DNA from 3 places in the Kitasatospora sp. NPDC036993 genome. Region 2 is predicted to be linked to each of the others. Evidence: riboswitches for the same ligand, from Rfam matches in the RefSeq annotation. Region 2 holds a riboswitch; each other region holds the start of a gene.
The links. A riboswitch is a leader RNA that binds a small molecule or an ion and turns the genes downstream of it on or off. The one in region 2 is predicted to bind cobalamin.
Positions count from the first base shown of each region.

Region 1 (6,934 bases), on a different contig from region 2:
AGGGCGGACCCGGTCGGCCAGCTGCTGGTCGTCGTGCTGCTCGCCGGACTCACCTACGCGATCATCGAGTCGCCGGAACGCGGCTGGACCTCGCCCGTGGTCCTCGGCTGCACGGCGGCCGCGCTCGGCGCGCTGCTGGGCCTGCTGTGGTACGAGCCCCGGCGCACCGACCCCCTGATCGACCTGCGGTTCTTCCGCTCCGCGCCGTTCTCCGGTGCCACCGTGATCGCGGTCGCCGCCTTCGCCGGCCTCGGCGGGTTCCTGTTCGTCGGCTCCCTGTACCTCCAGGACGTCCGCGGGCTCGACCCGCTGCACGCCGGGCTGTTCATGCTGCCGATGGCGGTCATGTCGCTGCTCACCGCGCCGCTGTCCGGCCGGATGGTGGCCACCCGCGGGCCGCGCACGCCCCTGCTGCTCGCCGGGACGGCACTGACCGCGAGCGCCGTGCTCCAGGCGGTCGGCTACGCCGAGCACGTGCCGACCGGTCTGCTGGTCGTCGCCTTCCTGCTCTTCGGCACCGGCTTCGGCCTGGTCAACGCGCCGATCACGAACACCGCCGTCTCCGGGATGCCCCGCGCGCAGGCGGGCGTGGCGGCGGCCGTCGCCTCCACCAGCCGGCAGGTCGGCCAGTCCCTGGGCGTCGCGGTGACCGGTGCGCTGATGGCCGGTGCCGCCCACGCCGACCCGGCGGCCTTCACCGCCGCCGCCCGGACGGCGTGGTGGATCATCGCCGGCTGCGGTGTCGCCGTGCTGGTCACCGGTACGCTCACTTCCGGTCGCTGGGCCAGGGCGACGGCCGAACGCGCGGCGGAGCGGCTCGCCGCCGAGGAGGCGGCCGAGGACGCCGGCGGCAACGGGATCAGAGAGACGAAGGGGACGGTGGACGCCTGATGGAGTGCCTTGACACCGGCGGACACCCGGAGCCGGGCGAGGCCGATGCCGGGATGGCGGCCCGGGTCTGGCAGGGGATGTACGCGCTCGTGCTGGAGCGCCACGACCGCCGCAAGGCCGTCGCCGACGCCCTCGGCATGAGCTTCAGCCGGGTCAGGGCGCTGCGCCGGCTCGCCGCCGGACCGCTCACCCTGCGGGAGCTGGCCGAGCGGCTGACCGCCGACCCGCCGTACACCACCGTGATCGTGGACGACCTGGTGCGGCGCGGCCTCGCCGAACGCATCACCAACCCGGCCGACCGGCGCTCCAAGCTGGTCCACCTCACCGAGGAGGGCGAGGCGAAGGCCGCGCTCGCCACCGGCATCCTCGCCACCCCGCCGGACGCCCTGCTCGCGCTGCCGCCGGAGGACATCCGCGCGCTCGACCGGGTGGTGGCGAAGCTCCTGGGCTGAGGCCGCCCCCGGGCCCGGGCGGTGCTCGACGGCCCCGGGCGGGCCGGTGACGACGCGTCCGTGACGTGTTCTCACGGGTTGTCGCTCTGGACTTACTAGGACGTCCAACTATATGGTCGACGGCAGGTCCGCGGTGTCAGGGAAGCCGGTGTGAGTCCGGCACGGTCCCGCCACTGTGACCGGGGAGTCCGTCCTCGCAGGAGACGGCCACTGGCAGCCAGCCGGGAAGGCCAGGGGGCGGGCGTCGATCCGGGAGTCAGGATACCGGCCGCGGGTGGTTCGTGTTTTCCACGAGGATGGAGACGACACGCATGACTCCGGGCCGCTGTTCCCGTTCCGCTGCCGTGCTTCCGGTCGCCAGGGCGCTCGACGCCTGACGATCCGTCATTTTCCGCCTGCCCGCAGGCCCGTGCGCCGACCGTGCGCGCGGCCGGGCGGCGGTGCTCTCCAGTCCTCCTCTCCCCAGCGCTGATGAGAGAAGGAACCGATGGTCCGTGAACTGACCCACTTCGTCGGCGGCAAGCGCGCCGCCGGGACGTCCGGCCGGTACGGCGACGTCTTCGACCCCAACACCGGCCGGGTGCAGGCCCGGGTGCCGCTGGCCGACCGTGGCGAGGTCGAGGCGGTGATCGCCGACGCCGCCCAGGCGCAGCCCGAGTGGGCGGCCTGGAACCCGCAGCGGCGGGCCCGGGTGCTGCTGCGCTTCCTGCAACTGGTCGAGGGCGAGAAGGAGGAACTCGCCCGGCTGCTCTCCGCCGAGCACGGCAAGACCGTTTCCGACGCCCACGGCGACATCCAGCGCGGCCTGGAGGTCGTGGAGTTCGCCGCCGGCATCCCGCACCTGCTGAAGGGCGAGTTCAGCGACAACGCCGGGACGGGCATCGACGTGTACTCGATGCGCCAGCCGCTCGGCGTGGTCGCCGGCATCACCCCGTTCAACTTTCCGGCGATGATCCCGCTCTGGAAGGCCGCCCCCGCCCTGGCCTGCGGAAACGCCTTCGTTCTCAAGCCCTCGGAGCGCGATCCCTCGGTGCCGCTGCGGCTGGCCGAACTCTTCCTGGAGGCCGGGCTGCCGCCAGGCGTGCTCAACGTGGTCAACGGCGGCAAGGAGGCCGTGGACACCCTGCTGGAGGACCCGCGCGTCCAGGCCGTGGGCTTCGTCGGCTCCACACCGATCGCCCAGTACGTCTACGCCACCGCCGCCGCCCATGGCAAGCGGGCGCAGTGCTTCGGAGGCGCCAAGAACCACCTGATCGTGATGCCGGACGCCGACCTCGACCAGGCGGCCGACGCGCTGATCGGCGCCGGGTACGGTTCGGCCGGCGAGCGGTGCATGGCGATCTCGGTGGCCGTCCCGGTGGGGGAGGAGACCGCGGACGCCTTGGTGGCCAAGCTGGTCGAGCGGATCGCCGCGCTCAAGGTCGGGCGCTCGGACGACCCGGCGGCGGACTTCGGCCCGCTGGTCGGCGCCGACGCGCTCGACCGGGTCCGCGGGTACCTGGACCTCGGCGTCCGGGAGGGCGCCGAACTCGTCGTCGACGGGCGGGAGTTCCGACTGGAAGGACACGAGGGCGGCTACTTCCTCGGCGCCTCGCTGTTCGACCGGGTCACGCCCGGGATGCGGATCCACCGCGAGGAGATCTTCGGTCCGGTGCTCACGGTCGTCCGCGCCGCCGACTACGAGGAGGCGCTGCGGCTGCCCAGCGAGCACGAGTTCGGCAACGGCGTGGCCATCTACACCCGGGACGGCGACACCGCCAGGGACTTCGCCCGGCGGGTGGACACCGGCATGGTCGGGGTCAACGTGCCCATCCCGGTGCCGGTCGCCTACCACACCTTCGGCGGCTGGAAGCGCTCCGCGTTCGGCGACCTCAACCAGCACGGCCCCGACTCCATCCGCTTCTACACCCGCACCCGCACCGTCACCTCGCGCTGGCCCTCCGGGGTCAAGGAGGGCGCGAGCTTCACCATGCCGACGATGGGGTGAACGCCGTGCACGCAAGTGATCTGACGGAAGATCAGATTGATATCGCCGCCGCGGTACGGGAGTTCGCCGCCGAGTGCCTGGCGCCGTACGCGGTGGAGTGGGACCAGGCCAAGCACTTTCCGGTGGACGTGCTGCGCAAGGCCGCCGACCTCGGGCTGGCCGGGGTCTACGTCCGCGAGGAGGCCGGCGGCTCCGGACTCTCCCGGCAGGACGGGGTGGTGGCCTTCGAGGCACTGGCCGGCGGCTGCCCTTCCATCGCCGCCTACCTGTCCATCCACAACATGGTCGGCTGGATGGTCGACCGCCACGGCACCGAGGAGCAGCGCGCCCGCTGGCTGCCCGCGCTCTGCTCGGCCGAGCACCTGGGCAGCTACTGCCTGACCGAACCGGGGGCAGGTTCCGACGCCGCCGCCATCACCACCCGGGCGGTGCGCGCCGGCGACCACTGGGTGCTGGACGGCGTCAAGCAGTTCGTCTCGGGCGCGGGTGCCGCCAGGGTGTACCTGGTGATGGCCCGCACCGGCGAACCGGGCGCCAGGGGCATCTCGGCGTTCCTGGTGGACCGCGACGACCCGGGCCTCTCCTTCGGGCCGAACGAGAGGAAGATGGGCTGGAACGCCCAGCCGACCCGCCAGGTGCTGCTGGACGGGGTCAGGCTGCCCGCCGACCGGCTGCTCGGCGGCGAGGGCGAGGGCTTCCGGATCGCGATGGCCGGCCTCGACGGCGGCCGGCTCGGCATCGCCGCCTGCTCGCTCGGCGGCGCCCAGAGCGCCCTGGAGCGGACGACGGCGCACCTCGCCGACCGCGAGGCCTTCGGCGCCCGGCTGCTGCACGCCCAGGCGCTCCAGTTCCGGCTCGCCGACATGGCCACCGAACTGGAGGCCGCTCGGGCGCTGCTCTGGCGCGCGGCGGCGGCCCTGGACCGCGGCGACCCGCGGGCCCCGCAGCTGTGCGCGATGGCCAAGCGGCACGCCACCGACACCGGCTTCGAGGTGGCCAACCAGGCGCTCCAGCTCCACGGCGGCTACGGCTACCTGACCGAGTACGGCATCGAGAAGACCGTCCGCGACCTGCGGGTGCACCAGATCCTGGAAGGGACCAACGAGATCATGCGCGTCATCGTCGCCCGCGGCCTGATCGGGGCCGCCTGATGGGGGCCGACACCACCGGGGCCGACGACGTCCTGGTCCACCGGGAGGGCCGGGCCGGGCTGATCGTGCTCAACCGCCCCAAGGCCCTCAACGCCCTCACCCACGCCATGGTGCTGCGGATCGCCCGGGCCCTGGACGACTGGGAGCACGACGACGCCGTCGCGACCGTGGTCGTCACCGGCGCCGGCGAGCGCGGGCTCTGCGCGGGCGGCGACATCGTCGCCATCCACCGCGCCGCCACCGGCGGGGACCGCGCCGCCGCCGAGCGGTTCTGGCGCGACGAGTACCACCTCAACGCCCGGATCGCCCGCTACCCGAAGCCATACGTGGCACTGATGGACGGCATCGTGATGGGCGGCGGGGTCGGCGTCTCCGCGCACGGCAGCGTCCGGATCGTCACCGAACGCAGCCGGATCGCCCTGCCGGAGACCGGGATCGGCTTCGTCCCGGACGTCGGCGGCAGCTACCTGCTCGCCCTCGCCCCCGGCGAACTGGGCACCCACCTGGCCCTCACGGCCGGCGCGGTCGGCGCCGCGGACGCCCTGCTGTGCGGGTTCGCCGACCACTTCGTGCCCGCCGGGCGGCTTCCCGCCCTGCTGGACGACCTGGCCGTCCGGCCGGTGCACGACGCGCTGGCCCGGCACATCGCGGCCGCACCGCCCGGCCGGCTGGCCGGGCAGCGGGAGTGGATCGACCGCTGCTACGCCGCGCCGACCGTCGAGGAGATCGTCGAGCGGCTGGCGGCGGCCGGCGACCCGGCCGCCGGAGAGGCCGCCGACCGGATCGCCGCCAACTCGCCCACCGCCGTCAAGGTGACGCTCGCCGCGCTGCGCCGGGCCCGGGCGCTCGGCCCGCTGGAGGCCGTCCTCGACCAGGAGTACCGCACCTCCTGCGCCGCGCTCGCCACCGCCGACCTGCCGGAGGGCATCCGGGCCCAGGTGATCGACAAGGACCGCACCCCGCGCTGGAGCCCGGCCGACCTGGCCGCCGTGCGGGACGCCGAGGTCGACCGCCACTTCGCGAGGCTGGGCGAGCGTGAGCTCGGTCTCTCCACCACGAGCACCCTGGAGCGCTGGTGAGCCTGAACATCGGATTCGTGGGGCTGGGCAACATGGGCGGCCCGATGGCCGCCAACCTGGTGGGGGCGGGGCTCCGGGTGACCGGCTACGACCTGGCGGAGGACGCCAGGGAACGCGCGGCCGGCCACGGCGTGGCCGTGGCCGGCTCGGCGGCGGAGGCGGTCGCGGCGGCCGAGGTGGTCGTCACCATGCTCCCCGCCGGGCGCCACGTCCTGGAGTCCTACCGGGAGTTGACGGCGGCGGCGCCGCGCGGCGCGCTGTTCGTGGACTGCTCCACCATCGCGGTCGGGGACGCCCGGATCGCCGCAGACCTGGCCCGCACCGCGGGGCACCTGGCCGCGGACGCGCCGGTCTCCGGCGGAGTGCCCGGGGCCGAGGCCGCGAGCCTGACCTTCATGGTGGGCGGCTCCGACGGCGAGTTCGCCGAGGCGGAGCCGGTGCTGGCGGCCATGGGGCGCACGGTGGTGCACTGCGGCCCGTCCGGTGCCGGGCAGGCCGCGAAGCTCTGCAACAACATGATCCTCGGTGTCTCGATGATCGCGGTGAGCGAGGCCTTCCTCCTCGGGGAGAGCCTCGGTCTCAGCCACCAGGCGCTCTTCGACGTCGCCGCCACGGCCTCCGGCCAGTGCTGGGCGCTCACCACCAACTGTCCGGTCCCCGGGCCCGTCCCGGCCAGCCCGGCCAACCGCGAGTACGCGGCCGGGTTCGCCGCGGCCCTGATGGCCAAGGACCTCGGGCTGGCCGCCGACGCGGCCACCGCCTCCGCCCTGCCGGCCGAATTCGGGCGCCGGGCTGCCGAGTTGTACGCCTCCTTCGCCCGGGGCGAGGCGGCCGGACTGGACTTCTCGGCCATCATCACGACCCTGGGAGAGGGTGCCGAGTGACCGGCTACGAGACGATCCTGGTCGAGCGCAGGGCCGGGTGGGGCTGATCACCCCGGACCGGCCCAAGGCACTGAACGCCCTGAACGCCCGGCTGATGAACGAAGTCGTGGCCGTGGCAACGGAGTTCGACCGTGACCCGGAGACCGGCTGTCTGCTGGTCACCGGCTCGGAGAAGGCCTTCGCGGCCGGCGCCGACATCAAGGAGATGCAGTCGCTCGAATTCGTCGACGCCTACCTCGGCGACTGGTTCGCCGCCTGGGACCGCTTCGGTGCGCTGCGCAAGCCGGTGGTCGCGGCGGTGGCGGGCCACGCGTTGGGCGGCGGCTGCGAGCTGGCGATGCTCTGCGACGTGCTGCTGGCGGCGGACACCGCGAAGTTCGGGCAGCCGGAGATCAAGCTCGCTGACGCGCCGCGCCGCCCCACCCCCGGGGCGGCGCACCGTGTCCCGACAGCCGTCAGCCGTCAGCCGTCAGCCGTCCGACCGGCGCAG
Region 1 covers NZ_JBVJRP010000031.1:33,219-40,152, forward strand. The annotation lists gene ACZ7C5_RS36760 (MFS transporter) at 1-891, shown strand, start outside; gene ACZ7C5_RS36765 (MarR family winged helix-turn-helix transcriptional regulator) at 891-1,343, shown strand; cobalamin riboswitch at 1,447-1,630, shown strand; gene ACZ7C5_RS36770 (CoA-acylating methylmalonate-semialdehyde dehydrogenase) at 1,831-3,330, shown strand; gene ACZ7C5_RS36775 (acyl-CoA dehydrogenase family protein) at 3,336-4,481, shown strand; gene ACZ7C5_RS36780 (enoyl-CoA hydratase/isomerase family protein) at 4,481-5,560, shown strand; gene mmsB (3-hydroxyisobutyrate dehydrogenase) at 5,557-6,444, shown strand; partial or broken gene ACZ7C5_RS36790 (enoyl-CoA hydratase-related protein) at 6,441-6,907, shown strand; gene cobF (precorrin-6A synthase (deacetylating)) at 6,914-6,934, opposite strand, start outside.
Region 1: linked by a shared signal. The riboswitch ahead of ACZ7C5_RS36770 (CoA-acylating methylmalonate-semialdehyde dehydrogenase) and the one ahead of ACZ7C5_RS33050 (cobalamin biosynthesis protein) in region 2 are both predicted to bind cobalamin.

Region 2 (6,934 bases):
CCGACTCGCAGTCCAGCACCACGCTCGCGGCGCCCTGCGCCGCGAACAGCGCGGCCGCGCGGTGCGACTGCGCGAGCGCGTCCCGCCCGCCGGTGGCCCGGCCGTCGGTCACCACGACCAGCAGCGGGCGCCGGTTCGGGTCGCGCAGCCGCTCCACCCGCAGCACCTCGTGCGCGCGCAGCAGGCCGGCGGCCAGCGGGGTCCGGCCGCCGGTGGGCAGCGACTCCAACCGGGCCGCGCCGACCTCCACGGAGGAGGTGGGCGGCAGCGCCAGTTCGGCGCCCGAGCCGCGGAAGGTGATCATCCCGATCTTGTCCCGGCGCTGGTAGGCGTCCATCAGCAGCGACAGCACCGCGCCCTTGACGGCGGTCATCCGCTGCCGGGCGGCCATCGAACCGGAGGCGTCCACCACGAACAGCACCAGGTTGGACTCCCTTCCCTGGCGCACCTGTTCGCGGAAGTCGTCCTTGCGCAGCACCAGCGCCCGACCGCTGCGCCCGCGCGCGGCCTGGTGCGGCGCGGCGGCCTGGAGGGTCGCGGTCAGGTGCAGCCGGCCGAGCGCGCCCTGCGGGCGGCGGGCGCGGACGGTGTGCCCGCCGGTGGTCTCGGCGGGGGAACGGCGGCCCTGGGCGCCGTGGCCGGTGCCGCGGACGGTGAACAGCCGGGTCCGGTACGGGTCTCCGGCCGCGACCGGCGACGACTCCCGTGCGGGGGCCGGGTGTTGGGCCGGTACGGGCTGCTGCGCGGGTGCGTCGCCGCCCTCGGCGCCCTCGCCGCCCTCGGCGCCCTCGGCGCCCTCGGCGCTCTCGGCACCGCCGGTGCCGTCGGGGGCGGTGGCCTCCGGAGTGCCGCCGTCGGACGGATCGGGCGCCCCGCCGCCGTCCGGGCCGCCCCCGTCAGGGCCGTCGCCGTTGCCGGGGCCGTCGCCGTCGGGCCCCGGACCGTCGCCCTCGGGCTCGGGGTCCGGCTCGGGGTCGTCGCCCTGTGCCTGCTCCTCCAGCGTGCGCTCCAGCTGCTCCTCGTCCAGTCCGGGCGCGTCGAAGGGGTTGCGCCGGCGCCGGTGCGGCAGCGCAAGCCGGGCCGCCTTGCGGACGTCCTCCTCCAGCACCTCGGTGCGCCCGTCCCAGGCGGCCAGCGCGACGGCCGTGCGGGCCATCACGATGTCCGCGCGCAGCCCGTCCACCTCGAACGCGGCGCAGACGGCGGTGATCTGACGCAGTGCCACATCCGGCAGCTCCACCTTGGGAAGCAACTCCCGTGCGGTGGTGATGCGTTCGGCGAGTGCTCGCTCCTCCTCGGCGAACCGCGCGGCGAAGCCGGCCGGGTCCACGTCGTACGCGAGCCGGCGGCGGACCACCTCGGCGCGCTCGACCGGGTCGCGGGTGGCGGCGATCTCGACGGTCAGGCCGAACCGGTCGAGCAGCTGCGGCCGCAGCTCGCCCTCCTCCGGGTTCATCGTGCCGACCAGCAGGAACCGGGCCGCGTGCCGCACCGACACGCCCTCGCGCTCGACGTAGGAGCGCCCCATCGCGGCGGCGTCCAGCAGCAGGTCCACCACGTGGTCCTGGAGCAGGTTGACCTCGTCGATGTAGAGCACGCCGCGGTGCGCCCTGGCGAGCAGCCCCGGCTCGTAGGCCTTGACGCCCTCGGCCAGCGCCCGCTCCAGGTCGAGCGAGCCGACGATCCGGTCCTCGGCCACGCCGACCGGCAACTCGACCAGCTGGGAAGGCCGTTCGGAGAAAGGCGGGGAGACGTGCGGCCCGTCCGGGCACTGCGGGTCGGGCGCGGCCGGGTCGCAGGCGAAGCGGCAGCCGTCCACGGTGGCGATGGACGGCAGCAGGCCGGCCAGCGCGCGCACCATGGTCGACTTCGCGGTGCCCTTCTCGCCGCGCACCAGCACGCCGCCCACGGCCGGGGAGACCGCGTTCAGCAGCAGCCCGAGCCGCAGGTCGGCCATGCCGACGATCGCGGTGAACGGATAGCGGACGTCACTCATGCCGTACCCCACTCCTGTCGTGCCCGGTTCCGCGGGACCAGCCTGGTCCCGCGGTCCTGCCTGGCTCTGCAGACCAGCCTGGTCTCGCGGTCCTGTCCGGCTCATGCGTCACTCCCAGGGGCCCCGGGCGGGACGAACGGCAGCGATCCGGCCGCCGGCACTCCGCCCTCGATCAGCTTCCACAGCGCGTCGGTGTCGGCGTGCTCCTCGATCAGGTCGCCCAGCCGGTCCAGCCGGGCCTCGCGCGCCGCGGCGAAGGAGGTGTCCGGCGCCGCGACGAACGCCCGGCCGGCCAACCCGGCCACCTCGCGCAGGAATTCGCGGCGGAACCCGTCGTTCTCCAGCGCGCCGTGCCAGGTCGTGCCCCAGACCGAGCCCACCCGGCAGCCGTCCAGGCCCTGCCCGTGGCCATCGGAGAGGAACACCTCCCCGCCGCCCTCGACCGTCACCACCCCGTGGTGGATCTCGTAGCCCTCCACCCGCTGCCCGAACGCCTCGCCGACCGGCCGCGCCAGAACCTTCTCCACGCCGAACCGCACGTGCGTCGGCAGCAGACCGAGACCCTCGACGGCGCCCGCCTTCGACTCGACCTCGTCCACGATCGAGCGCCCCAGCATCTGGTAGCCGCCGCAGACGCCGAGGAGCGGCAGCCCGGCCGCCGCCCGCGCCCTCAGGGCCGGCTCCAGGCCGCGTCCGCGCAGCCAGGCGAGGTCCGCGACGGTGGCCCGGGTGCCGGGCAGCACCACCAGGTCGGCGTCGGCCAGCTCCTCCGGCCGGGTCGCCCAGCGCACCAGCACGCCCGGCTCCTGCGCGAGCGCGTCCAGGTCGGTGAAGTTGGACAGCCGCGGGAAGCGCACCACGGTCACCCGCAGCACGTCCGCGCCGAGCGGCCCGCGGCCGTCCACCCGGTCCACCACGGTGGACAGGTCCAGCGAGTCCTCGGCGTCCAGCCACAGCCCCGGCAGCATCGGCAGGGTGCCCAGCACCGGACGGCCGGTCAGCTCGTGCAGCATCTCCAGCCCGGGCGCCAGCAGCCGCGCGTCGCCGCGGAACTTGTTGACGAACCAGCCCGCCACGTGCCGCTGGTCCTCCGCCGAGAGCAGCGCCAGCGTCCCGTACATCGCCGCGAAGACCCCGCCGCGGTCGATGTCCCCGACCACCACCACCGGCAGGGCGGCGGCCGTGGCCAGGCCCATGTTGGCGATGTCGCGGTCGCGCAGGTTGATCTCGGCGGGCGAGCCGGCGCCCTCGCAGACGACCACGTCGTAGCGGCGGCGCAGGTCGGCCAGGCACTCCAGGGCGCGCTCCAGCAGGACGGGCTTGCGCTCGCGGTAGTCCAGCGCGCCCACCTCGGCGACCGCTCTGCCGAGCAGCACCACCTGGCTGCGGCCGTCCGCGCCCGGTTTGAGCAGCACCGGGTTCATCGCCGCCTCCGGCTCCACCCGGGCGGCCTGCGCCTGCATCGCCTGGGCGCGGCCGATCTCGGCGCCGCCGGCGGTGACGAAGGAGTTGAGCGACATGTTCTGCGCCTTGAACGGCGCGACCCGCACACCCTGGCGGACGAGCCAACGGCAGATCCCGGCCGTCACCACGCTCTTGCCCGCGTCCGAGGTCGTCCCCGCGACCAGCAGCGCGTTCGTCATGCCCTTCCCCTCTTCTTCCCCAGGAACGCCCGCAGCAGGACGTGCCCCGCGACCGTCGTACCCAGCGCCAGTGCGCCCACCCGCCGGGACAGCGCGCAGGCCCGCTCGATGTCGTCCACCGTCACCGGGCGCAGCTCCGCGCCCAGCACCGGACGGTGCTCCACCCGCTCGCCGTACCGGAGCGTCCCGCCCAGCCGAACGCCCACCGCGCCGGCGAAGGCCGCCTCCGCCTGGCCCGCGTTCGGGCTCGGATGCGCGGAGCCGTCCCGCCGCCAGACCCGCCAGGCCGTCCTGGGCTCGGGCGCGGCGGCCACCGTCAGCAGCGCCGTCAGCCGGGCGCCCGGCCAGCCCGCCAGGTCGTCCAGCCGGGCCGAGGCCCAGCCGAACCGGGTGTGGCGCGGCGAGCGGTGGCCCACCATGGCGTCCAGGGTGTTCACGGCGCGGAAGGCCAGCAGACCGGGGGTGCCGGCCAGGGCGCCCCAGGTCAGCGCGTTCACCACGGCGTCGGCGGTGTTCTCGGCCACCGACTCGACCACCGCCCGGGCGATCTGCTGCTCGTCCAGTGCGCTCGGGTCCCGTCCGCACAGGTGCGGCAGCCGCTCGCGGGCGGCCGCGAGGTCGCCCGCGGCCAGCGAGCGGCCGATGGTGCGGGCCTCCCGGGTCAGCGAGGTGCCGCCGAGCACCGTCCAGGTCGCGGCCGCCGCCAGCGCCGCCCGGCCCAGCGGGCGCCGGCCCACCGTACGGTCCAGGGCGAGCGCGCCCGCCGCGACCGCGCCGACGCACAGCGCCGTGTACCCGGCTCCGGCGGCGCGGTCGTCGCGCCACAGCCGTCGCTCCAGGGCGGTCGCGGCGCTGCCGAAGGCGGCCACCGGGTGGCCCCGGCGGGGGTCGCCGAAGCGGGCGTCCGCGGCGTGGCCCGCGACGGCGCCGAGCGCGAACGCGGCGGCGCGGGTCAGCGGGCGCGGGGCCGACGTGGGTGGGGCCACCGGGCGCGGGGTCAGCGGGCGCACGGCGGAAGGCAGCTCGAAGTCCGGCGGGGCGGGGCAGCCTGCATCGGGTGCGTGTCCTCACTCAGGGTCCGCGCCCTGGATCGACGTGACGGGGGCGAGAGTCTCCTGGCTTCCGGGTCGGACGCACCCTCGGAGCCTTCCAGCGGCCTTCGACGGCCCGCCGTGGCGATGTTCCGAGCGTGCTCCCCGGTGACAGTGGCGGGACCGCGCCGGACTTCCACCGGCTTCCTCTCCATGCCCTCCGTTTGGCCCCAGGATCCCATCACGGGCCAGAACCGGGAGTCAACCGAGGTCACGGAGGGGTTGGTCACACCCGGACATCGCTGACGCCCCCTCCGATCGCCCGGCCCGGCACCGGCCCGGTCCGCTCTCGCCGGCTCCCGTCGCCAGTCTCGCCACTCCCACCACTCTCGTGACTCTTGTGACTTTTCACCGGGACGAGCCCGTCCCCTTCCGCCTGGGTACCTCCGATCGCCCCCGTCCTCCTCGCCACGGGCTTCTGGCACCTCCTCAGCACCGCCGGGGCATCGCCCGCATGACCCGGATGGCCCAGTCCGGTGGCCGGGCGGGCGGGGCGCCGGTGAACTGGTGCCCGAGCACCGTCCGGTGCGTGAGCAACAGAGCGGGGAGCGAAATGCGTTGGGGAACCGCCGCCGTCGTGGCGGCCGCCGCGGTCGGGGCCGCCGTGCTGGTGGTCGGCCGCCGGGCCTCCGAGCGGATGGTCCGTCCGGCGACCGCCGTCCAGGAGTCCGGGCCGGTCGTGGTCCGCGGTCTCGCTCCCGGACGGATCACCTTCTCCCGCGGTCCCGAGAGCCTGCGCCCCGGCCGCTGGGCGGTCGAGTGGGCGGACGGCGGGCACGCGGTCGTCGAGGAGGTCCTGCACCGCGACGAGCAGAGCGTCACCCGCCGGCTGGTCCGCGCCGACCTGGGCACCCTCACCCCCGGCACCGAGGTTCGCTTCACTCCCCGCGTCCACCTCGGCGACCCCACCGAGGCGCTCGGCCTCGCCTTCACCGACACCACGGCGGACGGCGAACTCGGCGCCCTGCCCGCCTGGCGACTCGACGGCCGGCGCGGCACCTGGGTGATCCTGGTGCACGGCCCGGAGTCCGACCGCGGACAGACCCTCCCGGTGCTCCCCGTCCTCGACCGGCTCAGGCTGCCCGTCCTCGCCGTCACCTACCGCGGTGACGAGGGTGCCCCCGCCTCCCCGGACGGGCTCAGCCACTTCGGCGAGACCGAGTGGCGCGACATCGAGTCGGCGGTACGGCTGGCACTCGACAACGGTGCGGGCAAGGTGATCCTCTACGGCTGGTCCCTCGGCGCCACCATGGTCCTCCAGACGGCGGCCCGCTCGGCCTGGTCGTACGCCATCCGCGGGCTGATCCTCGACTCGCCCGTGCTCGACCTGCCGGCCTCCGCCCGCCGGGACGCCGCCCGGGCCGGCTTCCGGGGCGTCGCCGCCGAACTCGGCGCCCTCGCCGCGGAGGGTCGCACCGGCGTCGACCTCGCCGACTTCAGCCGGATCGCCGAGGGCACCGACCTGCGCGTCCCGACCCTCCTCCTGCACAGTCCGGCAGATCCGATCGCCCCCTTCCGCACCGCCGAGAAGCTGGCCGCCGCCCACCCCGACGTGGTCAGCCTCCGGGCGTTCCCCGGCGCCGGCCACGCCACCCTCTGGAACGCCTCCCCCGATCACTACACGGAGCTTCTCCGCCGCTGGCTCACACCGCTTCTCTAGGGCGGGACGTGCCCGTGGGGGAGAGGCCCGCCGGGCTCCGGCGCTTTTCCCGAGAGCTTCACCTGTTCACGAATGAACGTTTCTCTATTTCGCCGGGCGGCACGAGAAGTCGAACCGGCCGACTTCTCGTGCACTATGACCCCGCCGGTCCGTGCGCCATCCGTCCGGATTGGGGCTGGACAGCCCCGCCGGGCGTTGGCGGAACGGGATTCCCCCAGGAAATCCACCCCCTCGGCCGGGGCAAAAACTTGCCCCTCCTCTCAACCCCTGTCGCTACACAGTGTGACCGGTCGGACATTCCCGGCAACGGAGGCGCCTTGGGTGGCATGGCCGTGTCACACGTTTCCGGCCAGGCAGTTTGCCGTGGTTGCCCGATCTTGCGGAGGTGGCACAGGCGGTCGCCCGGTCGTACGGACAACCGGATGTGACAGAAGGCCGGTACAAGGGGAAGACTGCTCGACGTGACGTCTCGGAACCCGCGCGACCGTGATGCCCCGCTCCCGCCGACGATCGGTACCGGTGCGACGGTGACCCGTCTCCCCGG
Region 2 covers NZ_JBVJRP010000021.1:78,654-85,587, reverse strand. The annotation lists gene ACZ7C5_RS33060 (putative cobaltochelatase) at 1-1,996, opposite strand, end outside; gene ACZ7C5_RS33055 (cobyric acid synthase) at 2,098-3,639, opposite strand; gene ACZ7C5_RS33050 (cobalamin biosynthesis protein) at 3,636-4,625, opposite strand; cobalamin riboswitch at 4,749-4,879, opposite strand; gene ACZ7C5_RS33045 (alpha/beta hydrolase family protein) at 5,284-6,390, shown strand.

Region 3 (6,934 bases), on a different contig from region 2:
CAGTCCGCCGTTCACCCCGCCGCCGATCTGCCAGCCGGCGCCGAGCTCGGCCTCGTAGCGGCCGGCCTCCTCGGGGTGCCTGGTCAGGGCGATGCCCTGGTCGAACTCGCTGCGGATCGCCGTGGTCATGGGGAGAGACCTGCCCTTCACGCGTGCTGACGGACATCAAGTTACCGATGGGTAAGCCCTCACCCTACGCCGCCCGGGTGAAACGCGGAACGGCCGCCGGACCCGTGTTCGGGTCCGGCGGCCGTTCCGAGGTCGTTCCGTGAGGCCGATCCCCGGGGTCGACCCGCGAGGTCGACCCGCGAGGTCGATCCGTCAGCGGCGGATGCTCGGCTTCAGCTCCAGGAAGCGGGCGAGCAGGCCGTTGACGAAGGCCGGGGAGTCGTCCGTGGAGAACTCCTTGGCGATCTCGACGGACTCGTCCAGGACGACGGCGTCCGGGACGCCGTCCTCCCAGATCAGCTCGTACGCACCGAGCCGCAGGACGTTGCGGTCCACGATCGGCATCCGGTCGAGCGTCCAGCCCACCGCGTACTGCTCGATCAGGTCGTCGATGCGACGGGCGTGCTGGACGTACCCCTCGATGAGCTCCATGGTGTACTCACCGACCTGCGGGGTGCCCTCGTCGGGCTTGGGCTCGCGAGCGCGGGCCACCCAGTCGGCGAGGACCCGCTGCGGGTCTACCCCGCGGTGGTCGGCCTCGAAGAGGATCTGGAAGGCCCGGGTACGGGCCTTGCTGCGTGCGGCCGACACGGACTTACTTCACCCGGCCGAGGTAGCTGCCGTCGCGGGTGTCGACCTTGACCTTCTCGCCGGTGGTGACGAAGAGCGGGACGGCGATCTCGGCGCCGGTCTCCAGGGTGGCCGGCTTGGTGCCACCGGTGGAGCGGTCGCCCTGGACGCCCGGCTCGGTCTCGGCGATGACCAGCTCGACGGCGGCCGGGAGCTCGATGTAGAGGACCGAGCCCTCGTTCTGCGCGACGGTGGCCTCGAAGCCCTCGAGCAGGTACTTGGCGGCGTCGCCGACGACGAGCGGCTCGATGGTCAGCTGGTCGTAGGTGCTCATGTCCATGAACACGAAGTTCTCGCCGTCCTTGTACGAGAACTGCATGGTGCGCTTGTCGACGTTGGCGGTCTCGACCTTGGTGCCCGCGTTGAAGGTCTTGTCGACGACCTTGCCGGTCAGGACCTCCTTCAGCTTGGTACGCACGAAGGCCGGGCCCTTGCCGGGCTTGACGTGCTGGAACTCCACGACGGACCAGAGCTTGCCGCCGTCCAGCTTGAGGACCATGCCGTTCTTGAGATCGTTCGTGGAAGCCACGGGCGCACTTACTCCTGGATATAGCTGTCAAGGAACCAAGGTTCGCGTCCTGCCGCCGACGGCCGGAGGGCCGCGGTCACAGGGCGAGGAGCTCCTTGGTGGTGATGGTGAGCAGCTCGGGCCCGCCCTCTTCGAAGGGGCGCACGACGAGCGTGTCCTCGATCCGGACGCCGCCCTTGCCCGGGAGGTGGACCCCTGGGCCGACGGTGACCGGCACGCGGCTGTCCAGTTTACCCATGTCCGACGGACCGAGGCGCGGCGCCTCCCGGATCTCCAGCCCGATGCCGTGGCCCACCGGGTGCGGGGAGGCCTCGGCGTGGCCGGCCGCCTCCAGCACCTGCCGGGCGGCCCGGTCGGGCACGCACTGCTCCACTCCTGGTCCGAGGGCCTCCCGCCCGGCCCGCTGGGCCCGGAAGACCAGCCGGTGCAGCTCCACCTGCCAGGGCGCGGGGGCTGCGCCGATCACGAAGGTACGGGCGGTGGAGACGCCGTAGCCCCGGTACTGGGCGCCCATCACCACGGTCAGGAAGTCGCCCTCCTCCACCCGGCGGTCGGTCGGCTGGTGGGCGGCCTGGCCGGAGTGGCTGCCGGTGCCGACCGAGACCGGGAAGGCGGCCCGGTCGGCGCCGTGGTCGATCATCCGGCGCTCCAGCTCCATCGCCAGGTGCCGCTCGGTGCGGCCGACCAGGATCGACTCCAGCAGCTCGCCGAGCGCCTGGTCGGCGATCTCGGCGGCGATCCGCAGGTCGGCGATCTCGTGCTCGTCCTTGACCACTCGCAGCCCCTCGACCACCCGGCCGAGGTCCACCAGCCGGGCCCCCTCGGCCAGGCCCCCCACCGCCCGGTGCCTGCTGACGGTCAGGTCGTGCTCCTCCACGGCCAGGCCCGACACACCGGACCTGGCGGCGGCGGCCGCGGCGGCCAGCGCGGTGTCCGCTCCGGTCGCCACCGGCATCCGGGCGACGTCCGGGGCGATCAGGTGCTCCCCCGAGTCGTCCGGGGGCAGGTCGTCCGGCAGCGCGAGCAGCGCTCTCTCCCTGGTGAGCAGCAGGGTCGCCCCACAGGGCGCGCAGCCCGTGAGGTACCGCACGTTCGCCGCACGGGTGACCAGGGCCGCATCGGCCCCCGTCGCACTGCAGTGCTCCCTCACCCGTTCCCGCCGCCCCGCGTACGCATCCGCCATGCGTCGAGCCTACGAACCCCCGGCCCGAAGCGCCCGCCGAGCACCCCCGACAGAACCCCCAGTACCCCTTGCGCGCCCCCCGCGCTTCCGTGCCCTCCCCCTCGGGCACGCGCCGGGTTCCCCGCTCCCCCGGGCGTCGGACGCCGGGAATGGGCGGGGCCGGGCCCACGTTGGACGGGGTGGAAATGAATTCCATTTCGGTGCACGGGCTCGGTCCACCGACCGGGACCCGCCGCCCCTGGCCCCAGGAGGACGCCCGATGGCCCGCAGCGAACTGCGCCCGGTGATCAAGCTCCGCTCCACCGCCGGCACCGGCTTCACGTACGTGACCCGCAAGAACCGCCGCAACGACCCGGACCGGATGGTCCTGCGCAAGTTCGACCCGGCCGCCGGCCGGCACGTCGACTTCCGCGAGGAGCGCTGACCCCGCCCACCCGGACGGCGCCTCCCCCCGGCGCGGGGAGGCGCCGTTCCGCGCACGGGTCAGTGCTTCTGTGCCCCCTGGCCGGGCGTCCAGCGCTTCTCGACGTGGGCGAGCTTCCAGTACCCGATCGCGATCGCCCAGACCACCACGAACAGCCCGGCGATGGCGTACCCGACGTTGTCCAGCGAGATCTCGGCGACGAACCCGGTGACCGGGTCGGTCAGGTCCAGCTTCTCGTGCAGCACCCCGACCAGCTCGATGGTGCCGATGATGAAGGCCACCGCGATCGACAGACCCGTGATGGTCAGGTTGTAGTACACCTTCCGCACCGGGTTGGCGAAGGCCCACTGGTACGCGAAGTTCATGAACGTCCCGTCCAGGGTGTCGAACAGGCTCATCCCGGCCGCGAACAGCAGCGGCAGGCAGACGATCGCGTACCAGGGCAGCCCGGAGGCCGCGCCCGAGCCGGCCATCACCATCAGGGTGACCTCGGTCGCGGTGTCGAAGCCCAGGCCCAGCACCATGCCGACCGGGAACATCTGGCCCGGCCTGGTGATCGAACGGGTCGCCCGGTTCAGCACCCGGGCCATGAAGCCGCGCGAGTCGAGGTGGGCCTCCAGCTCCTTCTCGTCGTACTGCCCGGCGCGCATCGAACGGAACACCTTGAGGATGCCGAGCAGCGCCGCCAGGTTGAGCGCGCCGATCAGGTAGAGGAACACGCCGGAGGTGGTGGTGCCGACCACGCCGAGCCACTTGTGGGTGGCCGACTCGTCGTCCATCAGGGTGTTCGCCAGCTGCGCGCCGCCCGCCACCAGGGCGGCCATCAGCACCACCATCGAGGAGTGCCCGAGGGCGAACCAGAAGCCCACCGAGACGGGGCGCTTGCCGTCCGCCATCAGCTTGCGGGTGGTGTTGTCGATCACCGCGATGTGGTCGGCGTCGAAGGCGTGCCGCATCCCGAGGGTGTAGGCGGTGACGCCCAGGCCCACCCCGAAGACCTGGGTGCCGACCTCGTACTTCTCGGGCGCGACCAGGAAGAGGAGCGTCCCGAAGGCCACCACGTGCATGGCCAGGATCACCCCCATCAGCCCGGCCGTACGGATGGTGTCCTCGCGCCGCCACTGGAAGCTGGGCAGCACCGAGGGCGCCGGATTCGCCCCGGCGGCAACGGTTTCGGGCAGGGTCATCTGCGGATCACGCTCCAGCACCTCGTGGAAAACCTCGTGAGATGCCGTGGCCGGTCTCCTGGCTTACGGGACGCCCGTACCCGCCTTCCCAGGTGCGCGGGGCACCCAGTGGCTCCATGGGTACGGACGACGCTCCTCCGCGGGCGGAGGAACGACCCGATCACAGTGGCGAGGGCCGCTCCGGACTGGGGACCCCTGAGGGTCCGTCACCGGTCTTCCCGAGCACCACGGCGGGCTACACCGTAGGGGCCCCGCCCGACCCGTGCAAGGCTGCGCACGTGCGCAGGTGTCCAGGATCACAGACCCTTGCCTGCGAGAATGCCGGCATGCATCTCGTACCTGCCGACCGCGTGGGCCACCGCACCATCGACGGGCACCGGGTCTGCGAGGCCATCGCCGCGATCGGCGATCCCGCGCACGTCCGGACCTGGGCCGAGCGCTTCTCGCTGCTCGCCGACCCCGGACGCCTCGCCCTGCTGCTCGCCCTCCACCGGGCCGGCCCGCTCGCCGTGACGGACCTGGCGGTCGCCACCGGCATGCGCGACCCCGCCGTCTCCCAGGCCCTGCGCCTGCTCCGCACCGCCGGGGTGGTCACCGGCGACCGGGACGGACGAGTGGTGCGCTACCGGCTCGTGGACGAGGCCATGCGCCCCCTCCTCGACGAGTGCGCCGCCGCCGAGCACCACGAGCCCAGCGCGGCGGCGGGCTGACCCCCACTCGGAAACCGTGCCGCGGCGGAGCCGGATGAGTACGATCATGGTGTGCCGTCCCACCCCCACGCCTGGCCCGCCGACCGCTGGAGCACCCGACCGGTCAGGGCCCGCGTGCTGGCGGTCGCCCGCACCCTCACCTCGGCCACCCGGGTCCTGGACGTCCTCACCCTGCTGAGCCCGGACGGCATCGAGCGGTACTTCACCGTCAACCCCGGCTCCGCCTTCGCCGACCGCGCCCTGGACGACTACCTGCGCGGCCTGCCCGGCTTCACCGTGCTGGACTGGGAGGACGCCGTCCGGCACCGCTTCGACCTGGCCGTCGCCTGCGCCGTCCACTCCTCCATGCACCGCCTGGACGCCCGCCTCGTCGTCCTCCCGCACGGCGTCGGCTACAACCGCCTGGTCACCGAGTCCACCGGCGACACGGTCACCGCCGCCGGCCTGTCCCGCAACGAACTCACCCACCGCGGACGGGTGTTCGTGGACGTCCTCGGCCTCTCCCACCCCGAGCAGCTGGACCGGCTTCGGGTCTCCTGCCCCGAGGCGCTGGACGTCGCCCGGGTCGTCGGCGACCCGTGCTTCGACCGGATGCTCACCAGCCGGCGCTCCCGCGACGGCTACCGCGCCGCGCTCGGCGCCACCGGCGGCCGACGGCTCGTCGTCGTCAGCTCCACCTGGAGCGGGCACTCGTTGCTCGGCCGCCACCCCGACCTCCCCCAGCGGCTGGTCCGCCGGCTGCCCGCCGACGAGTACACCGTGGCCGTCGTCCTGCACCCCAACGTCTGGAGCCGCCACGACCCCGAGGCGCTGCTCGACGACGCCCGCCGGATGGGCCTGCGCCTGATCCCGCCCCACCAGGGCTGGCAGGCCGCACTCGTCGCCGCCGACTGCGTGATCGGCGACCACGGCTCGGTCACCGTCTACGGCGCCGCCCTGGAACACCACACCGTGCTCGTCGCCACCGGCGCCGCCGAACTCGACCCGCACTCCCCCGGCTACGCCTTCGGCCAGGCCGCGCCCGTCCTCGACCCGGACGGGGACCTCGCCGCCCAGCTCGAACTCGCCCTGGCCCGGGGCCCGGCCGACCTCAGCGGCGTCACCGGCCGCTCGCTCGCCCACCAGGGCGAATCCGCCCACCTGCTGCGCCCGCTGCTCTACTCCTTCCTGGACGGACTCGACGAACCCGCGGACGAACCGGCCGTACCGCCCTACCCCAGGCCCGTTCCGCGCCCCGCGACCGCCGAGGGGCCCACCGCGTACGACGTCGAGGGAGTGAGCGAGGGCACCGAGGTCAGCCTCCGGCGCTACCCCTTCGACCCGCGCGACCACACCCCGCGCGGCTTCCACGCCCTCACCGACGACCACCCCGGCGACGCCCTGCGCCACACCGCCGAGGTGCTCGCCCGCACCGAGGCCCACGCCGAACGCCCCGCCACCCGCTGGCTCGCCGACACCGCCGCCGAACTGCCCGGCCTCGCCGTCGCGGTGGCCGCCCTCGGCCCGGCCCGCCATCTGCTGCGGCTGCGCGGCGGCCCGCTGCTGGAGGCCCGCGCCGAACCGGACTGGGGCCGCCCCGACCCCGGCATCGACCCGCTGCTGCTCGGCTCCGCCGTCGCCTCCTGGCTCGCCGACGGCGGCGACCCGGCCGGCCTCCCCGACCACGGACTCACCGTCCGCACCGGCGGCCACCGTACCCGGGTGTCCTTCAGTACCGGCCCGTAGGCTCCTAGGACGGGCCCTGACCGGCCAGTTCCCGCAGCCGTTCGCGGCTGCGCTCCGCCAGTTCCACGTCGCCCCGCTCCTCGGCGAGGCCGAGCAGCAGGGTGTGCGCCTGCGCCTCCTTGGCGTACTGGCTCCGCTCCCTGGCCTGCCGGGCGCAGTCGTCCGCCTGGGCGACGGCGAGGTCCAGCTGCCCGAGCGCCCGGTGGGCCCGGGCGCGGACCAGCGGCAGCTTCATCAGCATGTCCTCGTCCCGCGTCCGCCCCGCCTGGGCGGTGGCCCCGGCCAGCAGGGCCAGCGCCTCCCCGGGACGGCCGTCGGCGATCAGCGCCTGCGCCACGTTGTAGCTCTGGACGATCTCGCCGTGGTCGTCGCCCCGGT
Region 3 covers NZ_JBVJRP010000003.1:393,432-400,365, forward strand. The annotation lists gene ACZ7C5_RS08000 (thioesterase family protein) at 1-129, opposite strand, end outside; gene nusB (transcription antitermination factor NusB) at 322-759, opposite strand; gene efp (elongation factor P) at 764-1,327, opposite strand; gene ACZ7C5_RS08015 (M24 family metallopeptidase) at 1,404-2,510, opposite strand; gene rpmG (50S ribosomal protein L33) at 2,770-2,934, shown strand; gene nicT (Nickel transporter NicT) at 2,994-4,121, opposite strand; cobalamin riboswitch at 4,153-4,366, opposite strand; gene ACZ7C5_RS08030 (ArsR/SmtB family transcription factor) at 4,448-4,831, shown strand; gene ACZ7C5_RS08035 (hypothetical protein) at 4,883-6,556, shown strand; gene ACZ7C5_RS08040 (AAA family ATPase) at 6,561-6,934, opposite strand, start outside.
Region 3: linked by a shared signal. The riboswitch ahead of nicT (Nickel transporter NicT) and the one ahead of ACZ7C5_RS33050 (cobalamin biosynthesis protein) in region 2 are both predicted to bind cobalamin.